Regions from separate parts of the Streptomyces sp. NPDC029151 genome, predicted to be linked through region 4. Evidence: riboswitches for the same ligand, from Rfam matches in the RefSeq annotation. Region 4 holds a riboswitch; each other region holds the start of a gene.

Region 1 (7,395 bases), on a different contig from region 4:
ACCCGGAGGCGGCCCTGCGGGCGGCGGCGCGGGCGTACCGGGACGCGATACGGGCCGCTGAGGGGCTGTCAGGTTAGTACCGCTGCTCCGGCGGGCGGGTGCGAGGCGTGGGAGCCGGCGCGACAGCCGAGTCGCGGGAGCCGAGACGTGCGCTGCCGGCCGCGGTCCGCCGCTCACCGGCCGCGGCGCAGCGGGTCGGGGAGATGCTGGAGCGGGCGGCCGTGGCCCGTGCGCGGAGGCCTGGACGCGGTGGGGCCGCCCGGCCGGATACCGTCGAGGAGTGACCGAGCAGCACAGCCCCGACCAGTCCGCGCCCGCCCTCTTCACCTGGGAGTTCGCGGCCGACCCCTACCCGGCGTACGCCTGGCTGCGCGAGCACGCCCCCGTGCACCGGACGCGGTTGCCGAGCGGGGTCGAGGCCTGGCTGGTCACCCGGTACGCCGATGCCCGGCAGGCCCTGGCCGACCAGCGGCTGAGCAAGAACCCGGCGCATCACGACGAGCCCGCGCACGCCAAGGGCAAGACGGGCATCCCGGGCGAGCGCAAGGCCGAGCTGATGACACACCTGCTGAACATCGACCCGCCGGACCACACCCGGCTCAGGAAGCTCGTCAGCAAGGCGTTCACCCCGCGCCGGGTCGCCGAGTTCGCCCCCCGGGTGCAGGAACTGACCGACCACCTCATCGACCGGTTCGCCAAGACGGGGTCCGCCGACCTCATCCACGACTTCGCCTTCCCGCTGCCCATCTACGCCATCTGCGACCTGCTCGGCGTCCCGCGCGAGGACCAGGACGACTTCCGGGACTGGGCGGGCATGATGATCCGGCACGGCGGAGGCCCCCGGGGCGGGGTCGCCCGGTCGGTGAAGAAGATGCGCGGCTACCTCGCCGAGCTGATCCACCGGAAGCGGGAGGCGCTGCCCGCCGCGCCCACGCCCGGCGAGGACCTGATCTCCGGCCTCATCCGCGCCTCCGACCACGGCGAGCACCTCACCGAGAACGAGGCCGCCGCCATGGCCTTCATCCTGCTGTTCGCCGGCTTCGAGACGACCGTCAACCTCATCGGCAACGGAACCTACGCCCTGCTCACCCACCCCGACCAGCGCGCGCGGCTCCAGACCTCCCTGGCCCGCGGCGAACGGGACCTGCTGGAGACGGGAGTCGAGGAACTCCTGCGCTTCGACGGCCCGGTGGAGCTGGCCACCTGGCGGTTCGCCACCGAGCCGCTCACCATCGGCGGGCAGGACATCGCGCCGGGCGACCCGGTGCTCGTCGTCCTCGCCGCCGCCGACCGGGACCCGGAGCGGTTCGCCGAGCCGGACGTGCTGGACCTCGGCCGCCGTGACAACCAGCACCTCGGTTACGGCCACGGCATCCACTACTGCCTGGGCGCGCCGCTCGCCCGCCTGGAGGGCCAGACCGCGCTCGCCACCCTGCTCACCCGCCTGCCGGACCTGCGCCTCGCCGCCGATCCGGCCGAGCTGCGCTGGCGCGGCGGACTCATCATGCGCGGCCTGCGCACCCTGCCCGTCGAGTTCACGCCCACGGCCTGACCACAGGCCCTCCAGAGGAAAAGAACGACGTTCAACTCTGTGATCTTCACGTGATCTGCGCGGCATGAACTTGTGACAAGTGATCGTCTGCCTATACGTTCACCCATCAGCGCGGCGACCCGCTCCGTCCGCCGCGTCGGCCCTGCTGTCGCTCGAAAGGCTTCTGCATGCTCTCCGGGAACGGTCGACACCGTCGCCCCCGCCAGGCCCCTGCCCTCCTCGTCGCGGCCGGAGTGACCGGCTCCGCCATCGCCATCCCGCTCCTCGGCGCGGCGAGCGCCAGCGCGGCCGACGGCGGCACGTGGGACAAGGTGGCCGAGTGCGAGAGCGGCGGCTCCTGGAGCGCCGACCCCGGCAACGGCTACTACGGCGGCCTCCAGATCTCCCAGGAGGACTGGAACGCGTACGGCGGCGGCCAGTACGCGGCCAGCCCCGACCAGGCCAGCCGCAACCAGCAGATCGCCGTCGCCGAGAAGATCCTCGCCGACAAGGGCACCGCCCCGTGGGCCACCTGCGCCCTGCTGTCCGGCCTGACGACCGACTCGGGTTCCGTGGACGTCGACACGGGTGTCGGCGGCTCCGGCGACAAGAGCGGTTCGGGCGGGACGTCCGGATCGACCGAGAAGTCCGACACCTCCGGAACTTCCGGCACTTCGGGGTCCTCCGACGGCTCCGGTGCGTCCGGTTCGCCGGATTCGCCGTCCTCCACCGGTGCCGGCCCCGACGCCAACTCCGGCTCCGGCGCCGGATCGTCCACGGATCCGGCGACCACGCCGACCGGCAAGCCGGGCAAGCACGCCGGTGCGGACGCCGACTCCGCGGGGACCAACACCCCCAAGTCCGACAAGTCCGCCTCGCCGGGCGCCGGTGGCTCCAGCGCGCCCGGTGACGGCTCCGCCCCCGCCACCCCGGAGGCGGGCGTCGAGAACGACCCGCAGCGGGCCGCCGGTTCCTGGAGCCTGGTCGACACCGGGGCGCTCGGCGGCGGACGTCACCGCGGGGCGAGTGCGGACGAAAGCGTGACAAACGGTCAGGACGACACCGTGTCGGGCCGGCACGCGTCCCGCGGGACGGACACGTACACCGTCCGCCAGGGCGACTCCCTCGTCTCCATCGCCGACTCCCTCGACGTCGACGGCGGGTGGCGCGCGCTCTACGCGGACAACAAGAAGGCCATCGGGTCCGACCCGGATCACATCGCCGCCGGTCAGACGCTGGACGTCGCGGGTGAAACGGACGCGAACTAGGCGGAGTTGACGCCCCATTTGACGCCGTAATGTCCGGTTTGGCGAAAGTGTGGGATGAGTCTCAGAAGCCCTGATCGTCTTTGAAATTCCGCGCGGCGCGTGTCTACGGTCGAGGCCGCTCGTCACCACGAGCCCCGGCGGTCGCAACGCCGAATCCTGCCAGCGGCCCACCCGGGAACAGTCGTCGCGTCAAGCGCCGTAGGCAGGAGCGGGGGACCCAAGGTAGGCGCCGGGACCAGCAGTTGAGGCTGGGACCGGCTGGGGGTGAAGCCGCGACTTCCGCGCAAGCGGGAGCGCGGCCGGGCAACTCAACCGGCCCGAACCCGACAGCTCACCTCGCAGGCGTCGGTGAGGGGATCGATCCATGCTGTTTACCGGCAAGGGCAAGCACCGTCGTCCGTCCAAGGCCACCCGGGCCATCGCGCTCGCCGGTGTCACCGGCGCGGCCGTCGCCGCCCCGCTGATGGCGGCCGGCAACGCCTCCGCCGCCACCACCGCCGAGTGGGACAAGGTCGCCCAGTGCGAGTCCGGCGGCAACTGGTCCATCAACACCGGCAACGGGTACTACGGCGGTCTGCAGTTCTCCGCCTCCACCTGGTCCGCGTACGGCGGCACGCAGTACGCCGCCACCGCCGACCAGGCCTCCAAGTCGCAGCAGATCTCGGTCGCCGAGAAGGTGCTGGCCGCGCAGGGCAAGGGCGCCTGGCCGGTATGCGGCACGGGCCTGTCCGGTACCCCGTACAACGGCTCCGCCCCGAGCGCCCCCTCGACCTCGGGCGGCACCGGCGGCTCGGGCAGCGGCACCGGCTCCGCCGCCACCCGCTCCACCGACCAGCAGTCCACCACCCGCTCCACCACCCGGACCGCCCCGTCGACGGAGAAGACCGTCACCACCCCGACCGGCAAGAAGGTCAAGAAGGGCGACGGCGAGTACAAGGTCGTCACGGGTGACACCCTCGGTGCCATCGCCGCGAAGAACGGCGTCAAGGGCGGCTGGCAGAAGCTGTTCGAGCTGAACAAGGACATCGTCCAGGACGCCAACCTCATCTACCCGGGCCAGCAGCTGCACCTGAAGTAAGAGGAGCGGCCGGCGGACCCCCGCGGCCCTCCCCGGGCGGGTCCCCCGGGCCCGCCCGGCCCCCTGAGACCCCGTGCGGGCCACCCCCCGTCCCCACGGGCCCCCCGCCCCGGTGCGTGTTCCCCCGTACGCACCGGGGCGGGTTTTTTTCTGCCCGGGAGCACCGAGCTCCCCGAAGCCCTTTGTTTGGCGCAGAAACAAAAGGTACGGTCGGCATGTCCACGGGACGGTCGGTCGGTGGCCGACGCCCCCGGGACGGTTAGGCTCTAGTCGCAAGGCACAGCCGTAAGGCACCCAGCCCGCACTTCCAGCGTCACATCCAAGAAGGAGATGCTCGTGCCGTCCATCGACGTCGTCGTAGCCCGGGAAATCCTGGACTCCCGAGGCAACCCCACGGTCGAGGTCGAGGTCGGCCTCGACGACGGCAGCACGGGTCGTGCCGCCGTCCCGTCCGGCGCCTCGACCGGCGCCTTCGAGGCCATCGAGCTGCGCGACGGTGACCCCAACCGCTACCAGGGCAAGGGCGTCGAGAAGGCCGTCCTCGCCGTGATCGAGCAGATCGGCCCGGAGCTGGTCGGCTACGACGCCACCGAGCAGCGCCTGATCGACCAGGCCATGTTCGACCTGGACGCCACCGACAACAAGGGCTCCCTCGGCGCCAACGCCATCCTCGGCGTCTCGCTCGCCGTCGCCCACGCCGCCTCCGAGGCCAGCGACCTGCCCCTCTTCCGCTACCTGGGCGGCCCGAACGCGCACCTGCTGCCGGTGCCGATGATGAACATCCTGAACGGCGGCTCGCACGCCGACTCCAACGTGGACATCCAGGAGTTCATGATCGCCCCGATCGGCGCGGAGTCCTTCTCCGAGGCCCTGCGCTGGGGCACCGAGGTCTACCACACGCTGAAGAAGGTCCTGAAGAACAAGGGCCTGTCCACCGGCCTCGGCGACGAGGGCGGCTTCGCCCCGAACCTCGGCTCCAACCGCGAGGCGCTCGACCTCATCCTGGAGGCGATCAAGGAGGCCGGCTACGCCCCCGGCGAGCAGATCGCGCTCGCCCTCGACGTCGCCGCGTCCGAGTTCTACAAGGACGGCTCCTACCTCTTCGAGGGCAAGGAGCGCACGGCCGCCGAGATGACCGAGTACTACGCCGAGCTGGTCGAGGCGTACCCCCTGGTCTCCATCGAGGACCCGCTGTTCGAGGACGACTGGGAGGGCTGGAAGACCATCACCGACAAGCTCGGTGACAAGGTCCAGCTCGTCGGTGACGACCTGTTCGTCACCAACCCCGAGCGCCTGGCCCGCGGCATCGAGGAGGGCGCCGCCAACGCCCTGCTGGTCAAGGTCAACCAGATCGGCTCGCTGACCGAGACGCTGGACGCCGTCGAGCTGGCCCAGCGCAACGGCTTCAAGTGCATGATGTCCCACCGCTCCGGCGAGACCGAGGACGTCACCATCGCCGACCTGGCCGTCGCCACCAACTGCGGCCAGATCAAGACCGGCGCCCCGGCCCGCTCCGAGCGCGTCGCCAAGTACAACCAGCTGCTGCGCATCGAGGAGATCCTCGACGACGCCGCGGTCTACGCCGGCCGCAGCGCGTTCCCGCGCTTCCGCGGCGCGGTCTCCAAGGGCTGAGCCAACCTGGCGTAAGGCCTAGCCAGTCGTACGTACGTCCCCGCACCCGGTCCCGTACCGTGTCCGGGGACGTACGCGCGTGTGTGAACGGGAGGCGGGGAAGATGGCAGTGAAGGACCGTGACCGGTTCTCCACCGCGACCAGGCTGCGGCTGCTCGGCGAGCAGACGGCCGCCCGGGTCTACCGCTCCCAGACGAAGCGGCAGGCCCGCCGCTCCCGGCTCACCGGCCGCGCGGCCCTGCTCGCGCTGGTGCTCTGCTCCCTGATCGTCGCCCTCGCCTACCCGATGCGGCAGTACGTCTCCCAGCGCGCGGAGATCGCCGACCTCCGGCGGCAGCGGGAGCAGGCGCGCGAGCGCGTCGAGCAGCTGCGCGACCTGAAGGCGCGCTGGCAGGACGACGCCTACGCCGAGCAGCAGATCCGCCGCCGGCTGCACTACGTGAGGCCCGGCGAGACCGGGTACGTGGTCATCGACCCGGGCGCGGCCAAGCAGTCCCGCGCCGACCTCGGGGCCGCCCACCGGCCCTGGTACGCGAACGTCTGGGACGGCGTCGACAAGTCCGACGCCTCCGACCAGTGAGCCGGCGACACGGCCGGTACGACCAGAAAGCCACTCTGAAAGCAGTCATGGAAACGCCTCCGCCGCCCACTCCGCGCACCGAGCCCACCGACGCGGACGTAGAGGCCTTCAAGCAGCAGCTGGGCCGCCCGCCGCGGGGCCTGAGGGCCATCGCGCACCGCTGCCCGTGCGGTCAGCCGGACGTCGTGGAGACGGCACCCCGCCTGCCCGACGGCACGCCCTTCCCGACGCTGTACTACCTGACGTGCCCGAAGGCGTCCTCCGCCATCGGCACGCTCGAGGCGAACGGCGTGATGAAGGAGATGACCGAGCGGCTGCAGAGCGACCCCGAGCTGGCCGCCGCCTACCGGGCCGCGCACGAGGACTACGTCCGGCGCCGGGACGAGATCGAGGTCCTCCAGGGCTTCCCGAGCGCCGGCGGCATGCCGGACCGGGTCAAGTGCCTGCACGTGCTCGTCGCCCACTCGCTGGCCGCCGGCCCCGGGGTGAACCCGCTCGGCGACGAGGCCCTGGCGATGCTGCCGGAGTGGTGGCGCAAGGGCGCGTGCGTGACGTCCGACGAGACCGAGGGGGAGCAGAGGTGACCCGCGTCGCCGCCGTCGACTGCGGCACCAACTCCATCCGCCTGCTGGTCGCCGACGCCGACCCGGAGACGGGCGAACTGACGGAGCTGGACCGCCGGATGACCATCGTGCGGCTCGGCCAGGGCGTCGACCGCACCGGCCGGCTCGCCCCCGAGGCGCTGGAGCGCACCTTCGCGGCCTGCCGCGAGTACGCGGCCGTCGTCAAGGAGTACGGCGCCGAGCGGCTCCGCTTCGTCGCCACCTCCGCCTCCCGCGACGCCGAGAACCGGGACGACTTCGTCCGGGGCGTGCTGGACATCCTCGGGGTCGAGCCGGAGGTCATCACCGGCGACCAGGAGGCCGAGTTCTCCTTCACCGGCGCCACGAGGGAACTCGCCGGCCGCGCCGACCTGACCCGCCCCTACCTGGTCGTGGACATCGGCGGCGGCTCCACGGAGTTCGTCGTCGGCGACGACCACGTGCGCGCCGTCCGGTCGGTGGACGTCGGCTGCGTGCGGATGACCGAGCGGCACCTGGTGCACGAGGGCCGGGTGAGCGACCCGCCCACCGAGGAGCAGATCGCCGCCGTACGGGCCGACATCGAGGCCGCCCTGGACCTCGCCGAGCGGACGGTCCCGCTGCGCGAGGCGCACACCCTGGTGGGCCTGGCCGGATCCGTCACCACGGTGTCCGCGATCGCCCAGGAGCTGCCCGCCTACGACTCCGCGCGCATCCACCACTCC
Region 2 (7,395 bases), on a different contig from region 4:
CCCTGAGACGGGGCGGGGAAGCGTTCGACCGGCGCGAACCGCCGCGGAACACCGGCCGGCCCGCCCCTCCGGAGAGGCCCCAGGGAAGATCAGGGGCGTCTCGGGGACCGACCCTGATGCTCCGTCCGCCCGGCCGTGTGACCATCGTTGGCATGCCGGAAGCCGCAAGCCTGCCACTCGACGACCCGCGGCCGCCGCGCAAGCTCTACCGCAGCAGCGACGGACGCTGGCTCGGCGGAGTGGCGCGGGGCCTCGCCGGGCACCTCGGGCTGCCCGTCGTCTGGGTGCGGCTCGTCTTCGCCGGCCTGTTCCTGGCCGACGGACTCGGAGCGCTGCTGTACGCCGCGTTCTGGTTCTTCGTCCCGCTCGGCGTCGGCGGCGTCGGCGACCAGAAACCCTCGCTGGTGGGCACGGAGACCTCGCCGGACGGCCGCCGCAGACTGGTGGCCCGCAAGCCGGACCTCGGCCAGATCGTCGCCCTGGTCCTCATGGTCATCGTGTCCATGGTCTTCGTGGGCAGTGTCAACCTGGGCAGCGCCGCCAAGGCGTATCTCGTGCCCGCCGTGCTCGTCGCGGCCGGCGTCGCCCTCGTCTGGCGGCAGGCGGACAACGCCCGCCGGGCCCGCTGGGTCGAGGCCGGCCGGCGGCGCCGCACGCTCACCCTGCTCCGGGCGGCCGGCGGCGTCCTGCTCGTCACGGCCGGCGTCACCGCCATCTTCGTCCTGCAGGGCTCGGCCGCCCACCTGGGCGCGGTCCTGCAGGCCGCGCTCGCCGTCCTCGTCGGCATCACCCTGCTCGCCGGCCCCTACCTGGTCCGCATGACCCAGGACCTGTCCGAGGAGCGGCTGATGCGCATCCGCGCCCAGGAACGCGCCGAGGTCGCCGCCCATGTCCACGACTCCGTGCTGCACACCCTCACCCTGATCCAGCGCAACGCCGACAACGCAGGAGAGGTGCGCCGCCTCGCCCGCGCCCAGGAACGCGACCTGCGCACCTGGCTCTACAAGCCGGAGGGCACCGGCAAGGACGAGGCCGACGAGCCGGACACGGTCGCCGAGGCGGTCCGGCGCAACGCCGCCGAGGTGGAGGACAAGCACGGCGTCCCCATCGAGGTCGTGATCGTCGGTGATTGCCCGCTCGACGAGAAGACCACCGCGCAGATGCAGGCCGCGCGCGAGGCGATGGTGAACGCCGCCAAGTACGGTGGCGAGGGCGGTGCCGTACAGGTCTACGCCGAGGTCGAGGGGAGGACGGTCTTCGTGTCCGTGCGGGACCGCGGTCCCGGCTTCGACCTCGACGCGATACCCGCCGACCGCATGGGTGTCAGAGAATCGATCATCGGCCGCATGGAGCGCAACGGCGGTACGGCCCGGCTGCGGGCGGTGCCGGGCGGCGGCACCGAGGTCGAGCTGGAGACGGAGAGGGCGGAGAAGACGTCATGAGTGACGCGACCGAGGCGAACGGCACGACGGCAGCGGGGGGAGCGGCGGAGGCGGCCGGGTCCGGCCGGCGTGACGCCGGCGCGGGCGGGCGGCACGTACGCGTGGTCCTCGTGGACGACCACCGGATGTTCCGCACCGGCGTGCAGGCCGAGATCGGCCAGACCGCCGAGACCGGGGTCGAGGTGGTCGGCGAGGCCGCGGACGTCGACCAGGCGGTCACCGTCATCACCGCCACCCGGCCCGAGGTGGTCCTGCTCGACGTCCACCTGCCGGGCGGTGGCGGAGTCGAAGTGCTGCGCCGGTGCGCCGCGTTGATGACGGACGCCGAGCAGCCGGTCCGTTTCCTCGCGCTGTCCGTGTCGGACGCGGCGGAGGACGTGATCGGGGTGATCCGCGGCGGCGCACGGGGCTACGTCACCAAGACCATCACCGGCACCGACCTGATCGACTCCATCTTCCGCGTCCAGGAAGGCGACGCCGTCTTCTCGCCGCGGCTGGCCGGGTTCGTCCTGGACGCCTTCGCCTCCACCGACGCCCCGCCGGTGGACGAGGACCTGGACCGCCTCACCCAGCGGGAACGCGAGGTGCTGCGGCTGATCGCCCGTGGCTACGCCTACAAGGAGATCGCCAAGCAGCTGTACATCTCGGTGAAGACGGTCGAGTCCCATGTCTCGGCGGTCCTGCGCAAACTCCAGCTGTCCAACCGGCACGAGCTGACCCGCTGGGCGACCGCGCGCCGGCTGGTCTGACCCCTACGGCCCCGCCACCGCCCCGCCCTCACCGGACCCTCACGCCACCCTGGTCGCCCCCGCGAACGGCATCTGGTCGATCGGGGCCAGGCGCACCGGTGCCGAGGGATTCGGGGCGTGGATCATCTGCCCGTTGCCCACGTAGATGCCGACGTGGCTGATCCCGGAGTAGAAGAACACCAGGTCCCCGGGCTGGAGTTCCGAGCGGGAGACCCGCCGGCCGGCGTTGATCTGGGCGTAGCTGGTGCGGGGCAGGGAGATGCCGGCGGAGCGGTAGGCGGCCTGGACCAGGCCGGAGCAGTCGAAGGCGTTCGGGCCGGTCGCGCCCCATACGTAGGGGCTGCCGAGCTTGCCGTAGGCGTAGGCGACGGCCGCCGCAGCGCGTGCCGTGGGGGCCGGTGCGGACCCGGCCCGCTCCAGCGGCTCCCTGGGGTCCGTGGCCGACCGGGAGGCGTGCGCCCCGCCCGTGCCGCCGGCACCGGTGACCTCCGTCCGCTGCCGCGGAGTCAGCCGCGCCAGCAGCCGCCGGGCCTCGTCCAGTTTGCCGGTGACGGTCTTCTTCTGCCGGTTCAGCTCCGCCTGCCGGGACCGCAGCGACCTCAGTTCGATGCGCGCGGCACCGCGCAACCGCTCGATCTCCCGCAGCTGCCGGCGCACCCGTGAGACCGCGGCGGCCTGCCGGTCACCGGCCCGCTCGGCGAACGCGGCGCCGTCCAGGTACCGGTCCGGGTCACTGGAGAGGGCGAGTTGCCAGGCCGGGTCGATGCCGCCGTCCCGGTACTGCGCCGCCGCGAACGAACCCAGCACCTCCCTGGCCGAGTCGAGCTTCGTCCGCTCGCGGGCCGTCTCGTCCTGGAGCGTGGTCAGCCGCCGCTGGGCCGCGTCCGCCTTCTCCTTCGTCCCGTTGTACTTCTCCGTGGCGGCCTCGGCCTCCCGGTACAGCGTGTCCACCTTGGCCTTCACCTGCGCCGGCGTCGGCTGCGGCTCGGCGTGCCCCGTCCCGTCGAAGGCCGTCGCGGCGGCCGCGCCCGCCAGGGCGAGCGTGGCGGCCGTCCGGGCCGTATGACCGCTGAGCGGGCGCTGCGGGGGCTTGCGGTGGGATGCCACCTGGACCGTCACGTCCTTCCGTACGTCTCCTGCGACCGAGCGGTCGGTACGCTCCGCGGCGGCCCGCACAGGGGGAGCGGGCCGCCGCGGGGCCTTTCTCGGCGGTGGTGGCCGACTGCCGCCGCCGGTCCGGCGGCGGTGGGGAGAGCCGGTCACCTGGGGGAGGACGGTAGGCCGGAGAGTGACGGCTTGGTAACGGACTGTACGGAACTGGTGCGGACGGACCGTGAAGTGACCGGATGTGTCCGCGTCCGCGGGCGGCAGTCGTCGCCTTTACAGAGCGTGGTGACCGAAGGGCGGAAAGTGGGACTGCCGTGGGTCGTGGGGTGCTATGGGGCGGATATATGCAATATTCCGGCCCGATGGAGGAGGGCCGGTGGCTCACGGTTAGGCTCCGGCCCCATGGACGCACTCATCCATCTCTTCGTCGGCCTGCACATCATCGGTATCGCCGCGCTGCTCGGCGGTTTCCTCACCCAGGTGAAGGCGATGGGCCAGGGCGCGGCCCGGTTCGTGCCCGGGATGCTGCACGGCGCACTGACCATGCTGGTCACCGGCGTGGCCCTCGTCGGACTCGACCAGGCCGACGACCACCACGTCAACAACATCAAGATCGGCGTGAAGCTGGCGCTGCTGATCGTGATCCTCGGCCTGGTCTACGTGAAGCGCGACGAGGAACGGATCGACAAGGGCCTCTTCGGGCTGGTCGGCCTGCTCACCACGGCCAACGTCTTCATCGCCGTCCTCTGGGCCTGATCCCCGGCGCGCCCCCGTCTCAGCCCGGCCGCACCACGCTGTGGACGGCCGGCTCGCCGGTGCCCGACACCGGCTCCTCGCGGACGTACGCGCCCGGCCTGGGTGCGTGGATCATCATGCCGTCGCCCGTGCAGAGCCCGACATGGCGGGCGTCGTCGTGGAAGAAGACGAGGTCACCGGGGCGGGCGTCGGCCGGCGCGACCGGTGTCCCGGCGCCGGCCTGCTCGCGGACGGTGCGCGGCAGCGTGACGCCGGCCGACTTCCAGGCGGCCTGGGTGAGGCCCGAGCAGTCGTAGGAGTCCGGACCCGCCGCACCCCACACGCACGGCTTGCCGAGCTGGGCGCGGGCGAACGCGATGGCCTTCCTGGCCTTGGTCGCGTACGTCCCCGAGGGCGCGGCGGTGGCCTGGACGATGCGCTCGGACAGCAGCACGCGCGCGTGAGCGAGTTTCCTCTGCACGGCGGCCTTGGCCGCCTTGGGGCCGGAGTCGGTGTCCTGCGCGGTGGCGGGAGCGGAGGCCGCCGTCGCGGTGTGGGGGACGTGAGCGGCTTCGGCGGCCCGGGCGACGGTCCGGGCGGGCCGAGTGGGCGGGGCGGCCGGTACGGCGTCGGGGGAGGCGGTGAGGGCGCCGGCTCCCACGGGCGCGAGGGGGGCCGTGTCCGGCACGGGCGGGGCGGCGGGCGTGGCGCGGACGGGCGGCGTGAGAGCCGTACCCCCGGTGCGCGTGGTTCCGCCGGCGAGCGCGGTCCCCGCGGGCGTGGCCCCTCCCGCCGTGGCGCGGCCGTCCTCGTCCCGGCCCGTGCCCCGCTGGGCCGGGATCATGCCGCGCAGGCTGGGAATGGCGCGGTGCTGGGCGCGCCGGGCTACCTCGTCCCGGAGCCGCTGAAGACTGTCAGCGCCCCCAGGGCGGGGAACATCGGCCCCGGCCGCCCCGACGCCCTCCGCGGTCCGGTCGCCCCGCGCACCCCGCCCGGCCCGGCGCTCGGCCCGCTCGGTCCCGCGCCCTGCCGACTCGGCCTGCTCGGTCCACCCGGTCCCGCGCTCGGTCCGTTCGGCACGTCCCTTCCCCCGCTCACCCGGTCCGGTCCCGCGCTCCGCGCGTGCGGCCCCCCGGTCCGACCGTCCGCCCCACTCCCGGCCCGCGGCGGACGCCTCGGCCGCCGACTCCGCTCTGCGGTAGAGGTCCTCGATCTTGCGCTCGACCTCCTCCGGGCTCGGCCTGCCGTCACCGGCCGCCGGCGCGGCTTCGGCGGTCTGGGGCAGGACGGCCACGGAGGCGAGGGCGGCGGTGGCGAGGGCGGGGCCCGCGAGGGCGGGGGTGCGGATGCCCGCTCCCGGGGTTCCGCCGGGGCGCGGCTTGCGGTGCGACGCCAAGGGAGGCGACTCCTTCCCGTGCTGCCGCCTACCGGGTTAGCTGTCGGGTTCGGGCGGGATGCTCGGAAGGGTTGCCCTACGGCGTCGTCCCGGTGGGAGTCGGCCGATTCACCCCAGGATCGGTGGGTCCCCGGCTCCGGGCACCGTGCGGGGCGCGCCGGACTCGGCGGAGGCCGCGCGGCCCGGCGAGGTTCGCCGGAGAGGGGTCGTGCGGCCTGACGGCAACCTAGCCAACTCGTGTGTCTTCTGTGAAGGTTGGTGCGAGGTATGTCCGATACATTTCCGTGACCTTGGGGCGGTTTCATGTGTCCGTGACCGGGCGCTTCCCGTGCGTGAGCAGGGGAAAGGCGTCGCAGGGGCGAAGACGGACGCTTCGGCGAAGGCGGCGGGTTCCGGGGACGGCGACCGGTTGTCGGTGGGGCGCCCTAGACTCGGAGAGCGATGAGCAGCCTCTTTGACGACAGCTTCCTGGCGGACCTCCAGGCCCCTCGCGGGCGCGAGGAGGAGCCCCCGCCGCCGCCCGAGGACGATCACACTCCGGAGCAGGTTCCGGACGATCTGTTCGGTGGGAAGTTCGACGTGCCACCGGACCGGGACGCGTACTACCGCGACGGAGCCCCCCGCCCCGTGCTCGACCCGGCGGCACTCCTGGAGGGGCTCAACGAGAACCAGCGCGCCGCGGTCGTGCACGCCGGCTCCCCGCTGCTCATCGTCGCCGGCGCCGGCTCCGGCAAGACCCGGGTGCTGACCCACCGCATCGCGTACCTGCTCGCGGAGCGGAACGCCCATCCGGGCCAGATCCTCGCGATCACCTTCACCAACAAGGCCGCGGGCGAGATGAAGGAGCGTGTCGAGCAGCTCGTCGGCCCGCGCGCGAACGCGATGTGGGTGATGACCTTCCACAGCGCGTGCGTGCGCATCCTGCGCCGGGAGAGCAAGAAGCTCGGCTTCACCTCGTCCTTCTCGATCTACGACGCCGCCGACAGCAAGCGCCTGATGGCCCTGGTCTGCCGCGACCTGGACCTCGACCCCAAGCGCTTCCCGCCCAAGTCGTTCAGCGCCAAGATCAGCAACCTGAAGAACGAGCTGATCGACGAGGAGGACTTCGCCGCCCAGGCCACGGACGGCTTCGAGAAGACCCTCGCCCAGGCCTACGCCATGTACCAGTCGCGGCTGCGCGAGGCGAACGCGCTGGACTTCGACGACCTGATCATGACGACGGTCAACCTGCTGCGCGCCTTCCCGGACGTCGCCGAGCACTACCGCCGCCGCTTCCGGCACGTCCTGGTGGACGAGTACCAGGACACCAACCACGCCCAGTACGCGCTCGTGCGTGAGCTCGTCGGCACCGGCGAGCGCGCCGCGGAGGACGCCGACACCCCGCCCGGCGAGTACGACGTTCTGCCCGCCGAACTCTGCGTCGTGGGTGACGCGGACCAGTCGATCTACGCCTTCCGGGGCGCGACGATCCGCAACATCCTCCAGTTCGAGGAGGACTACCCGGACGCGACGACGATCCTGCTGGAGCAGAACTACCGCTCCACGCAGACCATCCTGTCCGCCGCCAACGCGGTCATCGAGCGCAACGAGTCCCGCCGCCCGAAGAACCTGTGGACCAACGCCGGCCAGGGCGCCCGGATCACCGGGTACGTCGCCGACACCGAGCACGACGAGGCCCAGTTCGTCGCCGAGGAGATAGACCGGCTGGTCGACGCGGGCGACGCGCGCGCGGGAGACGTCGCCGTCTTCTACCGCACCAACGCCCAGTCCCGTGTCTTCGAAGAGGTCTTCATCCGCGTCGGCCTGCCCTACAAGGTCGTCGGCGGGGTCCGCTTCTACGAGCGCAAGGAGGTCCGGGACGTCCTGGCCTACCTGCGCGTCCTCGCCAACCCGGAGGACTCGGTGCCGCTGCGCCGCATCCTCAACGTGCCCAAGCGGGGCATCGGCGAGCGCGCGGAGGCGATGA
Region 3 (7,395 bases), on a different contig from region 4:
ACCCTGGAGGACGCCCGCCAGTTCTTCCGCACCTACTACGCGCCGAACAACGCGGTGCTCTCCGTGGTCGGCGACATCGACCCCGGGCAGACCCTCGCCTGGGTCGAGAAGTACTTCGGCTCCATCGCGTCCCACGACGGCAAGCCCGCCCCCCGCGACGGCTCCCTCCCGGACGTCATCGGCGAGCAGAAGCGCGAGGTCGTCGTGGAGGAGGTACCGGCACGCGCCCTGATGGCCGCCTACCGGCTCCCGCACGACGGCACGCGCGCGTGCGACGCGGCCGACCTCGCCCTGACCATCCTCGGCGGCGGCGAGTCCTCCCGCCTGTACAACCGGCTCGTGCGCCGCGACCGTACGGCCGTCGCGGCCGGCTTCGGCCTGCTGCGCCTGGCCGGCGCGCCCTCCATGGGCTGGCTGGACGTGAAGACCTCCGGTGACGTCGAGGTGCCCGTCATCGAGAGCGCCATCGACGAGGAGCTCGCCCGGTTCGCCGCGGAGGGCCCCACGCCCGAGGAGATGGAGCGCGCCCAGGCCCAGCTGGAGCGCGAGTGGCTCGACCGGCTCGGCACGGTCGCCGGCCGCGCCGACGAACTGTGCCGGTACGCCGTCCTGTTCGGCGACCCGCAGCTCGCCCTGACCGCCGTCGACCGCGTCCTGGACGTGACGCCGGAGGAGGTCAAGGAGGTCGCGGGGGCCCGTCTGCGGCCCGACAACCGCGCGGTCCTCGTCTACGAGCCGAAGTCCCCGGAGGCAGTCCCGGACGCCGGGGTTCCGGAGGACCCGGAGCAGGAGGCGACCGTGGAGGCGGGCCGCGACGAGACCGAGAACGAGGAGACGGCCAAGTGACCCAGCTCGCCACGATGGACTTCCACCCCCAGCCGCAGCCGGGCGAGGCCAGGCCGTGGGCGTTCCCGGCGCCCGAGCGCGGCACGCTCGACAACGGCCTGACCGTGCTCCGCTGCCACCGCCCCGGCCAGCAGGTCGTCGCCGTCGAGGTGCTGCTGGACGCGCCCCTGGACGCCGAGCCGGCCGGCCTGGACGGCGTCGCCACGATCATGGCGCGGGCCTTCTCCGAGGGCACCGACAAGCACTCCGCGGAGGAGTTCGCGGCCGAGCTGGAGCGTGCGGGCGCCACCCTGGACGCCCACGCCGACCACCCCGGCGTCCGGCTCGGCCTGGAGGTCCCGGCCTCCCGTCTGGCCAAGGGCCTCGGCCTGCTCGCCGACGCCCTGCGCGCGCCCGCCTTCGCCCCGAGCGAGGTCGAGCGGCTCGTCCGCAACCGCCTGGACGAGATCCCGCACGAGCTGGCCAACCCCGCCCGCCGCGCCGCCAAGGAACTGTCCAAGGAGCTGTTCCCGGCCACCTCGCGCATGTCCCGGCCGCGCCAGGGCACCGAGGAGACGGTCGAGAAGATCGACGCGGCGGCCGTGCGCGCCTTCTACGACCGCCATGTGCGGCCCGCCACGGCCACCGTGGTCGTCGTCGGCGACCTGACCGGCATCGACCTGGACGAGCTGCTCGGCGACACCCTGGGCGCCTGGACCGGCACCCCGGGCGAGCCCCGGCCGGTGCCGCCGGTGACCGCCGACGACACCGGGCGCGTGGTCATCGTGGACCGGCCCGGCGCGGTCCAGACGCAGCTGCTCATCGGCCGGATCGGTCCCGACCGGCACGACCGCGTGTGGCCCGCCCAGGTGCTCGGCACGTACTGCCTCGGCGGCACCCTCACCTCCCGCCTGGACCGCGTCCTGCGCGAGGAGAAGGGCTACACCTACGGCGTGCGCTCCTTCGGGCAGGTCCTCAGGTCCGCGCCGGACGGCACGGGTGCGGCGATGCTCGCCATCAGCGGCTCCGTGGACACGCCGAACACCGGCCCGGCGCTGGACGACCTGTGGAAGGTGCTGCGGACCGTCGCGGCGGAGGGCCTGACCGACGCCGAGCGGGACGTCGCCGTGCAGAACCTCGTCGGTGTGGCGCCGCTGAAGTACGAGACCGCGGCGGCCGTCGCGAGCACGCTGGCCGACCAGGTCGAGCAGCACCTGCCCGACGACTTCCAGGCGACGCTGTACCAGCAGCTGGCCGCCACGGGCACGGTGGAGGCCACGGCGGCCGTCGTGAACGCCTTCCCGGTGGACCGCCTGGTGACCGTCCTCGTCGGCGACGCCGCGCAGATCAAGGCGCCGGTGGAGGCGCTCGGCATCGGTGAAGTGACCGTGGTGGCGGCCGAGTAGCGGCACGCGCGCGTGGGCCCTGGCGACCTGAGTGTCGCCAGGGCCCACACTGTTCCACTCGTTCCCTCAGATGCCCGTTTTGGGGCGGAGGTTGCCTGTCTGCCCTGTGGGATGCGCTACAAAAACCCGGATCCGTTTGAGGATTGAAAGCGCGCGGCCGTAGCGTCGTCCGGGCTGTTCGTCAGGCAGTGCGCCGCATCCGCGGCACCGGACAGTCATCGCCGAGTCCCCGTACGGCGCGAGCCAGGGGAGCCGGGGACCCACCGTCCCTGGGGTGAATCGGGCGCCCGCGCGGCTGCGAGGGGGCCCGTAGGAGACCTTCCTGCTCCGAACCCGTCAGCTAACCCGGTAGGCGAGAGGGAAGGAAAGGACCAGCCACTTCATGGCGTTCATGTGCGCCACCGGGAAGCACCGCAAGCCCGGCCGGGTCAAGCGGACCACGGCTCAGGCGGCCGGCGTCGCGGCCCTCACCACCACCGGCGTCATCGGCACCCTCGCCGCCTCCCCGGCGCTCGCCGCCGAGAACTCCGCGGAGCAGACCGGCCTCGTCCCCGTCCTCACCATGACCGAGGACGTCCCCGAGCAGATCGACGCGCAGGCCGCCGCCCAGCAGCAGGCCGCCGAGCAGAAGGCGGCCCGGGAGGCCGCGGCGAAGGCCGCCGCCAAGCGGGCCGAGGAGGTGCGGGCGGCCAAGGCCCGTGCCGCCCGCGAGGCGGAGCGCAAGCTGCTGAACACCTTCGTCGCCCCGATCGCTCACTCGTACGTCTCCACCGCCTACCAGGCCAGCAGCTCCCTGTGGTCCTCCGGCTCGCACACCGGCATCGACTTCCACGCGGCCAGCGGCACGGCCGTCCACGCGGTGGGTTCGGGCACGGTCGTCTCCACCGGCTGGGGCGGCGCGTACGGCAACCAGGTCGTGATCCGGATGGCCGACGGCATGTACACCCAGTACGGGCACCTGTCGTCCATCGGCGTCACGGTGGGCCAGAAGGTCGTCCCGGGCCAGCAGATCGCCCTGTCCGGCGCCACCGGCAACGTCACCGGCCCGCACCTGCACTTCGAGGCGCGTACGAGCCCCGAGTACGGCTCGGACGTCGACCCGGTCGCCTACCTCCGCGGGCACGGCGTGCACATCTGACGCCACCGAAACGGCTGTCGAAAGCCCCGGCTCACCGCCGGGGCTTTCGCCGTTTTTCGGGGTGTCCGCCGGGTGCGCTGACCAAAAAATATCCATGGATGACCGCCTGCCGTCGGAAATTCCGGCTCATTGGAATAGAGTCACGGAACACGCGTCCATCGTCGGCGTACACGTCTATCGTCGACGTTTCACGGGGATTGAGGCGGAGGTCGGTCATGCGTATTCCGGCGCACTCGGTGTGCACGGCGATCCGGGACGACATCGTCGCCGGCGTTCACGGGCGCGGCAGCCGGCTCACCGAGGAGGTCCTGGCCCGCCGGTACGGCGTCTCGCGCGTCCCCGTGCGCGAGGCCCTGCGGACCCTGGAGGCCGAGGGGTTCGTCGTGACGCGCCGGCACGCGGGCGCGTGCGTGGCCGAGCCGACCGAGCAGGAGGCCGCCGACCTGCTGGAGATGCGGATGCTGCTGGAGCCGCTGGCCGCCGCCCGGGCCGCCCAGCGGCGGACCGAGGCCCATCTGAAGGTGCTGCGCGGCCTGGTCCGGCTGGGTCAGGAGCGGGCCAGGAGGGGCGGCAGCGAGGATCTCCGGTCGCTGGGCGGCTGGTTCCACGAGACGCTCGCCCAGGCCTGTGGCAGCCCCTCGCTGACCTCCATGCTCACGCAGCTGCGGCACAAGATCGCCTGGATGTACACGGTGGAGGCACCGAAGAGCCCTGTGGCGTCCTGGACCGAGCACGGGGCGATCGTGGACGCGGTGGCGCGCGGGGACGCCGAGCGCGCGCGGGCGCTCACGACGCTGCACGCCGAGCGGGCGACGGGCGCCCGTCGACTGCGCTTTGCCGGGGCCGCCGAGCGTGTGAGGACTTCGCAACACCCCGTACACACGTCCGGTTCGCGGGATTAACACGGGCGCCGTATACAAAGAGGATGCATTTCCGGGCGGGGGTGTTTCCGCTGCCCTTGTTTATCGCACCCGGAATCGCACCCGGAATTATGGCACTGCCCGCCCCCGTAAATAGACGGCACACGGACGGCGCGAATCCTGGGCTGCCCGCGGATACGACGAAGCCGCCCCGCCCCGAAAGGCGAAGCGGCTCCGGCGCTCTGCGCGACGGCTCGGTCAGACGGTCTCGGGCAGCTCTTCCAGGCCCTCGGAGACCAGCTTGGCCAGACGGTCGAGGGCGGCGTCCGCGCCCTCGGCGTCGGAGGCGAGGACGATCTCCTCGCCGCCCTGGGCGCCCAGGCCCAGGACGGCCAGCATGGAGGCCGCGTTGACGGGGTTGCCCCCGGCCTTGGCGATCGTCACCGGGACGCCTGTGGCCGTGGCGGCTCGGACGAAGATGGAGGCGGGGCGGGCGTGGAGGCCCTCGGCCCAGCCGACGTTGACGCGGCGCTCAGCCATGTGTTGCTGCCCTTCGGTGTTCAGGGTTGTCTAGACCAGTTTCCCATATCGTGAAGCGTGCCCGGAGAGGACCCGCGTCCCCTCTCGGTGTGGCGCCGGACCGCGGCCTCGGTCCGGCTCTCCCGTCCCCCACAGACTGCCTCGCGCCGTTGTCGTACGCGAGCCGTACTCTGGGGCCCATGCAGACCTCGGCGGACCGGCAGGACCGGCACCAGTACCCCGCCCACTGGGAGGCGGACGTGGTGCTGCGCGACGGTGGTACCGCGCGCATCCGTCCCATCACCATCGATGACGCCGACCGCCTGGTCAGTTTCTACGAGCAGGTCTCGGACGAGTCGAAGTACTACCGCTTCTTCGCGCCGTACCCACGGCTCTCCGCCAAGGACGTCCACCGCTTCACGCACCACGACTTTGTGGACCGGGTGGGACTCGCGGCCACCATCGGCGGCGAGTTCATCGCCACCGTACGCTATGACCGCATCGGCACGGACGGGCTGCCCGCGTCCGCGCCCGCCGACGAGGCCGAGGTCGCCTTCCTGGTGCAGGACGCCCATCAGGGCCGCGGGGTCGCCTCCGCGCTGCTGGAGCACATCGCGGCCGTCGCGCGCGAGCGGGGCATCCGCCGTTTCGCCGCCGAGGTGCTGCCCGCCAACAACAAGATGATCAAGGTGTTCACGGACGCCGGCTACACCCAGAAGCGCAGCTTCGAGGACGGCGTCGTCCGCCTGGAGTTCGACCTCGAACCCACCGACCGTTCCCTCGCCGTGCAGCGCGCGCGGGAGCAGCGCGCCGAGGCCCGCTCGGTACGGCGGCTCCTCGCGCCCGGCTCCGTGGCGGTCGTCGGCGTCGGCCGTGCCCCCGGCGGAGTGGGCCGCGGCGTCCTCGGCAACATCCGCGACGCCGGCTACCCAGGCCGTCTGTACGCGGTGAACAAGGCCTTCCCCGAAGACCTCAAGGAGGTCGACGGCGTGCCCGCGCACCGCTCGGTGCGGGACATCGACGCGCCGGTGGACCTCGCCGTCGTCGCCGTACCGGCCGAGCACGTGCCCGCCGTGGTCGCCGAGTGCGGTGAACACGGCGTCCAGGGACTGGTGGTGCTCTCCGCCGGATACGCCGAGAGCGGGTCCGAGGGGCGCGAGCGGCAGCGCGCCCTCGTGCGGGCCGCGCGCGCGTACGGCATGCGGATCATCGGCCCGAACGCCTTCGGGCTCATCAACACCGCCGCCGACGTCCGCCTGAACGCCTCCCTCGCCCCCGAGATGCCCCGCCCCGGCCGCATCGGGCTGTTCGCCCAGTCCGGCGCCATCGGCATCGCCCTGCTGTCCCGGCTGCACCGGCGCGGCGGAGGGGTCACCGGCGTCACCGGCGTCTCCACGTTCGTGTCCGCCGGCAACCGCGCCGACGTCTCCGGCAACGACGTCCTGCAGTACTGGTACGACGACCCCGAGACCGACGTCGTCCTCATGTACCTGGAGTCCATAGGCAACCCCCGCAAGTTCACCCGTCTCGCCCGGCGGACGGCCGCGGCCAAGCCGCTCGTGGTGGTCCAGGGCACCGGCACGGCGCCGCAGGGGCACGCGGTACGGGCGACGCGGCTGCCGTACGCGACCGTCTCGGCGCTGCTCCGGCAGGCCGGCGTGATCCGGGTCGACACGATCACCGAGCTGGTCGACGCGGGGCTGCTCCTCGCCCGCCAGCCGCTGCCCACGGGGCCGCGCGTGGCCATCCTCGGCAACTCCGAGTCGCTGGGCGTGCTGACCTACGACCGGTGCCTCGCCGAGGGGCTGCGGCCGGCCCGGCCGGTGGACCTGACGACCGGGGCGAGGCCGGAGGACTTCCACCGGGCGCTCGCCGCGGCGCTGGCCGACGACACGAACGACGCCGTCGTCGTGACGGCGATCCCCGCCATCGGCGAGGGCTCGCCGGGGGACGCCGAGCTGGCGGAGGCGCTGCGGTCGGCCGCCGCGGCGGTGCCGGGCAAGCCGGTACTGGTGGTGCACGTGGAGCTGGGCGGACTGGCGGAGGCGCTGTCGGCCGCGGCGAGCACCGCACCCTGGGCCGTCGACAGGACGACCGGCACGGCGCGGGCCACGGTCCCGGCCCCGCTGACGACCCCACCCGAGGGCACCCACCTCATCCCGGCCTACCCCGCCGCCGAACGTGCCGTCCGGGCCCTCGCCGAAGCCGTCAAGTACGCCGAGTGGCGGCGGGAGGCGGTCGATCCCGGGAAGGTGCCGGAGTTCGACGACATCGACGAGAAGGGGGCCGCCCGGCGGATCGGCGAGCTGCTCGCGCGCGGGGAGGGGCTCACCATCTCCGACGGGGAGACCTGCGAGCTGCTCGGCAGGTACGGCATACCCGTGCGCCGCGCCCTGCCCGCGCCCACCCCGGACGCGGCCGTGGAGGCCGCCCGGGCGCTCGGCTACCCGGTCGCCCTCAAGGCCACCGCCCCGCACCTCAGACACCGCGCCGACCTGGGCGGCGTCCGCCTGGACCTCGCGGACGAGGAGCAACTGCTGCGGGCGTACACCGAGTTGACCGAGCTGTTCGGGCAGCCGGAGGAGCTGCGCCCGGTGGTGCAGGGCATGGCACCGCGCGGGGTCGACACGGTCGTCCGCGCCGTGAT
Region 4 (7,395 bases):
GCCCGCGCTGCCCGAACCGGTGCGCGGCCAGCCCAGCGACCTGCTCCTCCAGGCCGAGGAGTTGACCCGGACCCGGGAGACGCTCCGCGAGATGCTCGTCCGGCACACAGGGCGCACGGCCGAGCAGGTCGACGCGGACCTGGAGCGTGACCTGATCCTGGACGCCGCCGGAGCCGTCGCCTACGGTCTGGTGGACGGCATCGTGCCCAGCCGCCGGGACACGCCCGGCGCACCGGGCGCGAGGTGAGCCGGCCGTGCTGCCGGACCTTCCGCCGCTGCCCGCCCTGACCCGCGCCGAGGGCGAGTTGGTCGACCGTTACCTGGAGGCGGTCGACCTGCTCGGCCGCATCAACCCGGCCCGCCCCGGGGGCACCTACCACGGACTGCGCGCGGCGCAGGCCCTGGTGCGCAAGGCGGCAGAGCTGCGCGACGCGCTCGCACTGATGCACCAGCGGGGCGAGACGGAGCTGCACGGGGACACGCTGGCACGGGCCCTGCGGGTGCTGGACGGTGAGCGCCGGGTCGCTCGCGTCGCGCTCCCGCCGGACGGCGCCGGCTGAGACGGACATCCGACCGGCCCGGGACACCCGGGCGTCGACGGGCGTCGTTCGGAGGGGAGTTGAAACGGCCCGAACGACGTACCGCCGACCGGTGTACATCCGGATCGTTTTCCGGGCCTCCCGAGTTGCGCGGCACGCGGGTTCGCGGGTCGCGTGGCGACGCTTCGCCCCAGGTCGGGGGCTACGTCCGGGAACTGACGGAGGCTCGAACAGAGCAGTGTCCACCCGAACGGGTGAGTGGTGAGTAACGCCACAAATCCCCGATTCCATTGGGATTTTCGGACAGGAGTGAGCCAAGATCCCTGTCTGACGACAAGCCCCCGCCACCGCGGCGGGGCGATCCGGGCGGACGCCGAGTCCTGCCGCCGCCCGGATGACCGGTCGACGGAGTGGATCGGCAGGAGTGGAGGACCCAAGCAAGACGGGTCGCCGGAACGGATGTTCGTCCGACACGGACGGGCGTGAGGTTCCGAGCAGCCCTTGGGGTGAAGCCGCGGCAACGCGGCCGGGCAACTTCGCCAGCCCGAATCCGACAGGTCATCCTTCACAGGCGGCTGACGAAGGGTTGCGCATGACTGCGCTCAATCGTGTCCCGTCGCTGATGGCCCGGGCCGGCACGGCCTCGGCTCTCACTCTCGCCGCCGTCGGCGGCTCGATCGTGGTGCCCGGTCTCGCAGGTGAGGCCTCGGCGGCGACCACGGCGACCAAAGCGCTGCGGATCGCGGCCTCCAAGAAGGGTGCCCCGTACGCCTGGGGAGCCACGGGGCCGCGCAGATTCGACTGCTCGGGGCTGACGCTCTACTCCTACAAGAAGGCCGGCAAGAAGCTGCCGCGCACCGCGGCGCAGCAGTACAACAAGACCCACCACATCTCCGCCCGCAGCCGCAAGGCGGGGGACCTGGTCTTCTTCCACTCGGGTTCGAACGTCTACCACGTCGGCATCTACGCCGGTCACGGGAAGATCTGGCACGCCCCGAAGACCGGCGACGTGGTGAAGCTCCAGAAGATCTGGACGAGGAGCGTCTGGTACGGCCGGGTCAGCTGACCCGTCCTCAGGCAAGGAGCGGCTCCAGCAGCAGGGCCGCTCCCAGGGCCGTCAGCGCCACCCCGGTGCCCGCCTCCAGCCCACGGGCGGCCCGGGGCCGGCGCAGCCGGCTGCCGAGGCGCTCCACCAGCAGGGCGACCAGCTGGAACCACAGCAGCGCCAGCACGCACACGATCAGCGCGAGCAGCAGGGTCCGCGGCAGGGCCTGGCTGCCCGCCGGCACGAACTGCGGCAGCAGGCTCAGGAAGGTCAGCGAGGCCTTCGGGTTGAGCACGTTGGTGACGAAGCCCTGCCGGAGCGGGTGGGCGGCTCCGGCCGCGGTCTCTCCGGGCGTCCCGGCGGGCCGCCGCAGCCCCCACAGGGTGCGTACGCCGAGCTGGAGCACGTAGGCGCCGCCCAGCAGCTGCAGGGCGCGGAACAGCGCGGGCACGGCGACCAGGACGGCCGCGACGCCGGCCACCGCCAGGGTCGTGTGCACCAGGAGCCCGCCGGCGATGCCGAGACCGCAGACCGCGCCGGCCCGGCGCGAGACGAGCGCGTGGCGTACGACCACGGCGAAGTCGGCGCCCGGCATGGCGACCAGGGCCGCGGCGATCCCGGTGAAGGCGATGAGCTGTGCGTCCATGCCGGCCAGCCTGCCGGGGAACAGCCTTCAGCAGGTATGTGGAATCAGCAGGGTGAGCCTTAAGCATTGCTTTAGCCTGAGCGCATGTACGACCCGACTCGGCTCGCCGCGCTGGTGGCCGTCGCGGAGGCCGGCTCGATCACCCGGGCCGCGGACCGGCTCGGCTACACGCCGCCCGCCCTCTCCCAGCAGCTGGCCAAGCTGGAGCGGGAGGCGGGGGCGGCGCTGCTGGTGCGCCACCACCGCGGGGCCCGGCTGACCGAGGCCGGGGAGGTCCTGGTGGCCCATGCCCGCCGGGTGCTGGACGAACTGGAGCGGGCCCGGCACGAACTGGCGCGGCTGACCGGTCTCACCGGCGGCGCGCTGCGGCTCGGCACGTTCCCGACGGCCGGGGTGCATCTCCTGCCGCCCGCGCTGAGCGCGTTCCGCCGGGCGCATCCCGACGTACGGCTCTCGGTGGCGGACTACGACCCGCCGTCCGGGGTCACCGCGGTGGCGGCCGGCGAGGTGGACCTGGCGCTCACCCACACCTACCATCCGGCGGAGCCCGTCCCGGTACCGGCGGCGGTGCGGCTGGAGCCGGTCCTGGTGGAGGAACTGGTGCTGGTGACGGCCCCGGGGCACGCCCTCGCCAGTGCCTCGGCCCGGCTGCCGCTGACGGAGCTGTCCGGACAGCCGCTGATCAGCATGGCGCCGCACCATGCGGCCCGGCGGGAGATCGAGGCCCTGCTCGCCGAGGCGGGTGCCACACCGGCGCTGCTGGTGCCGACCCCCGGTTATGCCGTGGTGTGCGCGCTGGTCAGTGCCGGGCTGGGGGTGGCCGTCGTACCGGAGATGGTGGCGCGGACCGCGACGACGCCGGTCGGGGTGCGGCCGCTGGAGGGCGGGCGGCTGCGGCGCACGATCTCGGTGGCGTACCGGGCGGACGAGACGAATCCGGCGGCGGACGCCTTCCGGGCGCTGCTGCGGGGGGCGTTCGGGCGGGCGGGGAGGAGCACGGGCGGCTGAGCCTGCCGTGTGCGCGGGCCACCGGTTCCCGGCGTGGGCCGACGCCTCGGGGACACTGCCGTGCGCGAGGTGTCCGGTGGGGCCCCGAAGCACCGGCGTGGCCCCGTGCGGGAGGGTTACGGCTCCGGCTGGCCCGCCGGGACCGGGGCGGCCGGGACGGTCCAGGGCAGTTCGATGGAGACCGTCTTGCCGCCCTCACGGGTGGGGCGGATGCGGAGTCTGCCGCCGCACTCCGCGGTGAGCCAGCGGATGATGACCATGCCGCGACCGTTGTCCTGCTGGACGGCGGCGGGCAGTCTCTTCGGGAAGCGGGGGTGGCTGTCCGTGACACCGATGCGCAGGTGTTCGTCATGGTGCAGCGCGATCTCGACCGTGAAGGTGGGTGACTGGCCGAAGGTGTGCTGTACGGCGTTCGTGGCGAGTTCGGAGACGATGAGCCGGACGGTGTCGGCCGTCTCGGTGTCCGAGGGCAGACCCCACTCCGCGAGGGTGCCGACGACGTAGGAGCGGGCGGCGGAGACCGAGGCGGGATCGCTCGGCAGAGTGACGGATGCTTCCAGGTGGTCTGCCATGGCGACGTCGTCCCTTTCCCACGGGACCGCGGTCCGACAGGCGGCGGGGGGTTCGAGTACGGTCCCGGACTGGTGCTTGTCCGCCAGACTGCCACCAACGGGCCGGTCACGGGGGGCGATCCACCAAGATATGCATATATCTGTCGCTCGAAGCGGTGAACTCTGCGACGGGAGACCGTATCGGGGCGGCCCGTCAGGAGTAAGGAGAAGCCCATGCAGAACGGTCCGGCGGTGCGGCGCCGCAAACTGGGCGCCGAGCTGCGCATGCTGCGTACCGGCGCCGGGCTCACGAGTGGTGAGGCCGCACGGCTGGTCGGCTGGCACCAGTCGAAGGTCAGCCGCATCGAGACGGGCTCCAGCGGCGTGAAACCGGCGGATCTGGAATTACTGCTGGACGCCTACGGGGTCCGGGACGGGCATCTGCGCGAGTTGCTGCTGATGCTGGCCGGGTCGGAGGACGCGGGCGGCCGGCACCGCTGGTGGCACGCCTACCGCGGGGTGCTGCCGCCCACGTACCGCGACTTCATCAGCCTGGAGTCGCAGGCCAGCGCGATGCGCACCCTGGAGACCACGGTCGTGCCGGGTCTGCTCCAGACGGCCGAGTACGCCCGCGCGGTGACCCGGGCGGCGGTGAAGGACCTGGACGAGGACCGCCTGGACACGCTGGTGGAGGTGCGGCTCGCCCGGCAGGACGTGCTCCGCTCGGACCCGCCGCTGGTGCTGAGCGCCGTACTGGACGAGGCGGTGCTGCGGCGCGAGGTCGGTGGTCCGGAGGTGATGGCGCGGCAACTGGAGCGGCTGATGGAGGCCGCGCGGCTGCCCCAGGTACGGCTCCAGGTGCTGCCGTTCGCCGCGGGGGCACATGTCGGCCTCACCGGGCCTTTCGTTATTTTCTCATTTCCGAGCACTTCTGATCTGGACGTAGTTGTTCTCGACCAGTTGACGAGTAGCCTCTACCTGGAACGGAAAGAAGACCTCATGGCCTACTCGGAGGCCTTCGACATCCTTCGGTTCCACGCCCTTTCCCCCGAGGACTCGTTGGACTACATCGCCGGAATAGGTGACGGCGCGTAAGGAGGCACCATGACCGCTCTGCCTCGGAACGTCCCTGCCAGTACCGACCTGCTCCATGTGCGCTGGCTGCGCAGCAGCCACAGCACGGGAGCCAACAACTGCGTGGAGACGGCACGGCCGCGCTCCGGCCCCGCGGCCGGACTGCTCGCCGTGCGCGACTCGAAGAGGCCGGCCGGTCCCGCCCTGCTCTTCTCCCCCGAGAGCTGGACGGGATTCCTGACCGCACTCTGATCGGTTTCGATCAGCCCCTGACCGCTTTTGCGCGACGCACGGCCGTGCCACGCCGACTCACGGTCGCGTTTCGCCGATGACCCGTACAGCGCGTTCGATCTCCGCCCCGGACAGGTCCGCTCGGGCTGTCAGCCTCAGCCGGGAGACGCCGTCGGGCACGGAGGGAGGGCGGAAGCAGCCCACGGCCAGGCCTGCCGTACGGCAGTCGGCCGCCCAGCGCACCGCCTGCTCCGGGGACGGAGCCCGCACGGAGACCACCGCGGCGTCCGGACGCACCGCCTCCAGACCCGCGGCGGTCAGCCGTGCGTGCAGTTCCGCGGCCACCTCCCGGGCCCGCGCCGCCCGTTCGGGCTCACGCTCCAGCAGCCGCAGCGCCGCCAGCGCGGCACCGGCCGCCGCCGGCGCCAGACCCGTGTCGAAGATGAACGTCCGGGCCGCGTTGACGAGGTGGTCGATCACCCGCGCCGGGCCGAGCACCACCCCGCCCTGGCTGCCCAGCGACTTGGACAGGGTGGCCGTGACGACCACGTCCCCGGCGCCCGCGAGACCGGCCGCGTACGGCGCGCCCCGGCCGCCGTCGCCCAGCACGCCGAGCCCGTGGGCGTCGTCCACGACCAGTCCCGCGCCGTGTTCCCGGCAGGCCTCGGCCAGCCCGGCCAGCGGGGCGCGGTCGCCGTCCACGGAGAACACCGTGTCGGAGACGACGATCGCCGGACCCTGATGCGTGGCCAGGGCCTTGCGCACGGCCTCCGGATCGGCGTGCCCGACGACCTGCCGCTCCCCCCGGGCGAGCCGGCAGCCGTCGATGAGGGAGGCGTGGTTGCCCGCGTCGGAGACGATCAGCGAGCCGTGCGGGCCGAGCGCGGTGACCGCGGCCAGGTTGGCGGCGTACCCGGAGGAGAACACCAGGGCCGCCTCGAACCCGCAGAACGCCGCCAGCGCCCGCTCCAGCTCGGTGTGCAGGGCGGTGGTGCCGGTGACCAGCCGGGAGCCGGTGGAGCCGCCGCCCCAGGTCCGGGCAGCCTCGGCCGCTCCTTCGGTGACCTCCGGATGGCGGGCCAGACCCAGGTAGTCGTTGCTCGCCAGGTCCAGCAGCGGCGAGTCGGCGGGGCGCGGGCGCAGGGTGCGGACGAGTCCCGCGCGGCGGCGCGCCTCGGCCTGCTCGTCGATCCAGCCGAACACCATGGTTCCTCCGGTGCTTTTGTAGGTAGCGGACAGACCCTAGCGGTACGGCCGACTGCCCATGGTGTGGCAATACCCACACGGTGAAGCGACTCTGTTGTGCGAAGTCTCCTTGGCCCGGGGCGCTCCCGTAGGACAGGATCGGACCTCATGGACCTGCTGAACACGCTGGTGGACAAGGGGCTTCGGCGCGAGCTGCCGACCCGCGAGGAAGCGCTCGCCGTGCTGGCCACCTCCGATGACGACCTGCTCGACGTGGTGGCCGCGGCCGGCAAGGTGCGCCGGCACTGGTTCGGGCGCCGGGTGAAACTCAACTATCTGGTCAACCTCAAGTCCGGCCTGTGCCCGGAGGACTGCTCGTACTGCTCCCAGCGGCTCGGCTCCAAGGCCGACATCCTGAAGTACACCTGGCTCAAGCCGGACGAGGCCTCCCAGGCCGCCGCGGCGGGCCTCGCGGGCGGTGCCAAGCGGGTCTGCCTGGTGGCCAGCGGGCGCGGTCCGACGGACCGGGACGTGGACCGGGTCTCCGAGACCATCAAGGCGATCAAGGAGCAGAACGAGGAGGTCGAGGTGTGCGCCTGCCTCGGTCTGCTCTCCGACGGCCAGGCGGAGCGGCTGCGCGAGGCCGGCGCGGACGCGTACAACCACAACCTCAACACGTCCGAGGGGACGTACGGGGACATCACGACCACCCACACGTACGCCGACCGGGTGGACACGGTGCAGAAGGCGCACGCGGCCGGTCTGTCCGCCTGTTCGGGTCTGATCGCGGGCATGGGCGAGACCGACGAGGACCTGGTCGACGTGGTGTTCTCGCTGCGTGAGCTGGACCCGGACTCGGTGCCGGTGAACTTCCTGATCCCGTTCGAGGGCACCCCGCTGGCCAAGGAGTGGAACCTCACCCCGCAGCGCTGCCTGCGGATCCTGGCGATGGTCCGGTTCGTCTGCCCGGACGTCGAGGTCCGCATCGCGGGCGGCCGCGAGGTCCACCTGCGCACGATGCAGCCGCTGGCGCTGCACCTGGCCAACTCCATCTTCCTGGGCGACTACCTGACCAGCGAGGGCCAGGCCGGCAAGGCGGACCTGGAGATGATCGCG

The links. A riboswitch is a leader RNA that binds a small molecule or an ion and turns the genes downstream of it on or off. The one in region 4 is predicted to bind cyclic di-AMP.
Region 1: another riboswitch for cyclic di-AMP. It lies ahead of ACZ4VF_RS22755 (transglycosylase family protein); the one in region 4 lies ahead of ACZ4VF_RS15860 (C40 family peptidase).
Region 2: another riboswitch for cyclic di-AMP. It lies ahead of ACZ4VF_RS18330 (C40 family peptidase); the one in region 4 lies ahead of ACZ4VF_RS15860 (C40 family peptidase).
Region 3: another riboswitch for cyclic di-AMP. It lies ahead of ACZ4VF_RS07215 (M23 family metallopeptidase); the one in region 4 lies ahead of ACZ4VF_RS15860 (C40 family peptidase).

Annotation. Positions count from the first base shown of each region.
Region 1 is NZ_JBVHWQ010000006.1:94,287-101,681, reverse strand. Features, by position in the region: gene ACZ4VF_RS22770 (nucleoside triphosphate pyrophosphohydrolase) at 1-77, shown strand, start outside; gene ACZ4VF_RS22765 (cytochrome P450 family protein) at 281-1,552, shown strand; gene ACZ4VF_RS22760 (transglycosylase family protein) at 1,720-2,799, shown strand; cyclic di-AMP (ydaO/yuaA leader) riboswitch at 2,984-3,159, shown strand; gene ACZ4VF_RS22755 (transglycosylase family protein) at 3,164-3,877, shown strand; gene eno (phosphopyruvate hydratase) at 4,214-5,509, shown strand; gene ACZ4VF_RS22745 (FtsB family cell division protein) at 5,613-6,089, shown strand; gene ACZ4VF_RS22740 (DUF501 domain-containing protein) at 6,137-6,673, shown strand; gene ACZ4VF_RS22735 (Ppx/GppA phosphatase family protein) at 6,670-7,395, shown strand, end outside.
Region 2 is NZ_JBVHWQ010000004.1:404,691-412,085, reverse strand. Features, by position in the region: gene ACZ4VF_RS18350 (ATP-binding protein) at 153-1,442, shown strand; gene ACZ4VF_RS18345 (LuxR C-terminal-related transcriptional regulator) at 1,439-2,191, shown strand; gene ACZ4VF_RS18340 (C40 family peptidase) at 2,231-3,298, opposite strand; gene ACZ4VF_RS18335 (hypothetical protein) at 3,701-4,054, shown strand; gene ACZ4VF_RS18330 (C40 family peptidase) at 4,074-5,429, opposite strand; cyclic di-AMP (ydaO/yuaA leader) riboswitch at 5,440-5,608, opposite strand; gene pcrA (DNA helicase PcrA) at 5,871-7,395, shown strand, end outside.
Region 3 is NZ_JBVHWQ010000001.1:1,819,497-1,826,891, reverse strand. Features, by position in the region: gene ACZ4VF_RS07225 (M16 family metallopeptidase) at 1-846, shown strand, start outside; gene ACZ4VF_RS07220 (M16 family metallopeptidase) at 843-2,231, shown strand; cyclic di-AMP (ydaO/yuaA leader) riboswitch at 2,441-2,601, shown strand; gene ACZ4VF_RS07215 (M23 family metallopeptidase) at 2,614-3,369, shown strand; gene ACZ4VF_RS07210 (GntR family transcriptional regulator) at 3,585-4,271, shown strand; gene ACZ4VF_RS07205 (HPr family phosphocarrier protein) at 4,488-4,769, opposite strand; gene ACZ4VF_RS07200 (bifunctional acetate--CoA ligase family protein/GNAT family N-acetyltransferase) at 4,949-7,395, shown strand, end outside.
Region 4 is NZ_JBVHWQ010000003.1:635,380-642,774, forward strand. Features, by position in the region: gene ACZ4VF_RS15850 (ATP-dependent Clp protease proteolytic subunit) at 1-247, shown strand, start outside; gene ACZ4VF_RS15855 (hypothetical protein) at 255-560, shown strand; cyclic di-AMP (ydaO/yuaA leader) riboswitch at 978-1,128, shown strand; gene ACZ4VF_RS15860 (C40 family peptidase) at 1,132-1,605, shown strand; gene ACZ4VF_RS15865 (LysE family translocator) at 1,613-2,230, opposite strand; gene ACZ4VF_RS15870 (LysR family transcriptional regulator) at 2,315-3,238, shown strand; gene ACZ4VF_RS15875 (ATP-binding protein) at 3,355-3,810, opposite strand; gene ACZ4VF_RS15880 (helix-turn-helix domain-containing protein) at 4,024-4,884, shown strand; gene ACZ4VF_RS15885 (DUF397 domain-containing protein) at 4,894-5,115, shown strand; gene ACZ4VF_RS15890 (8-amino-7-oxononanoate synthase) at 5,173-6,300, opposite strand; gene bioB (biotin synthase BioB) at 6,448-7,395, shown strand, end outside.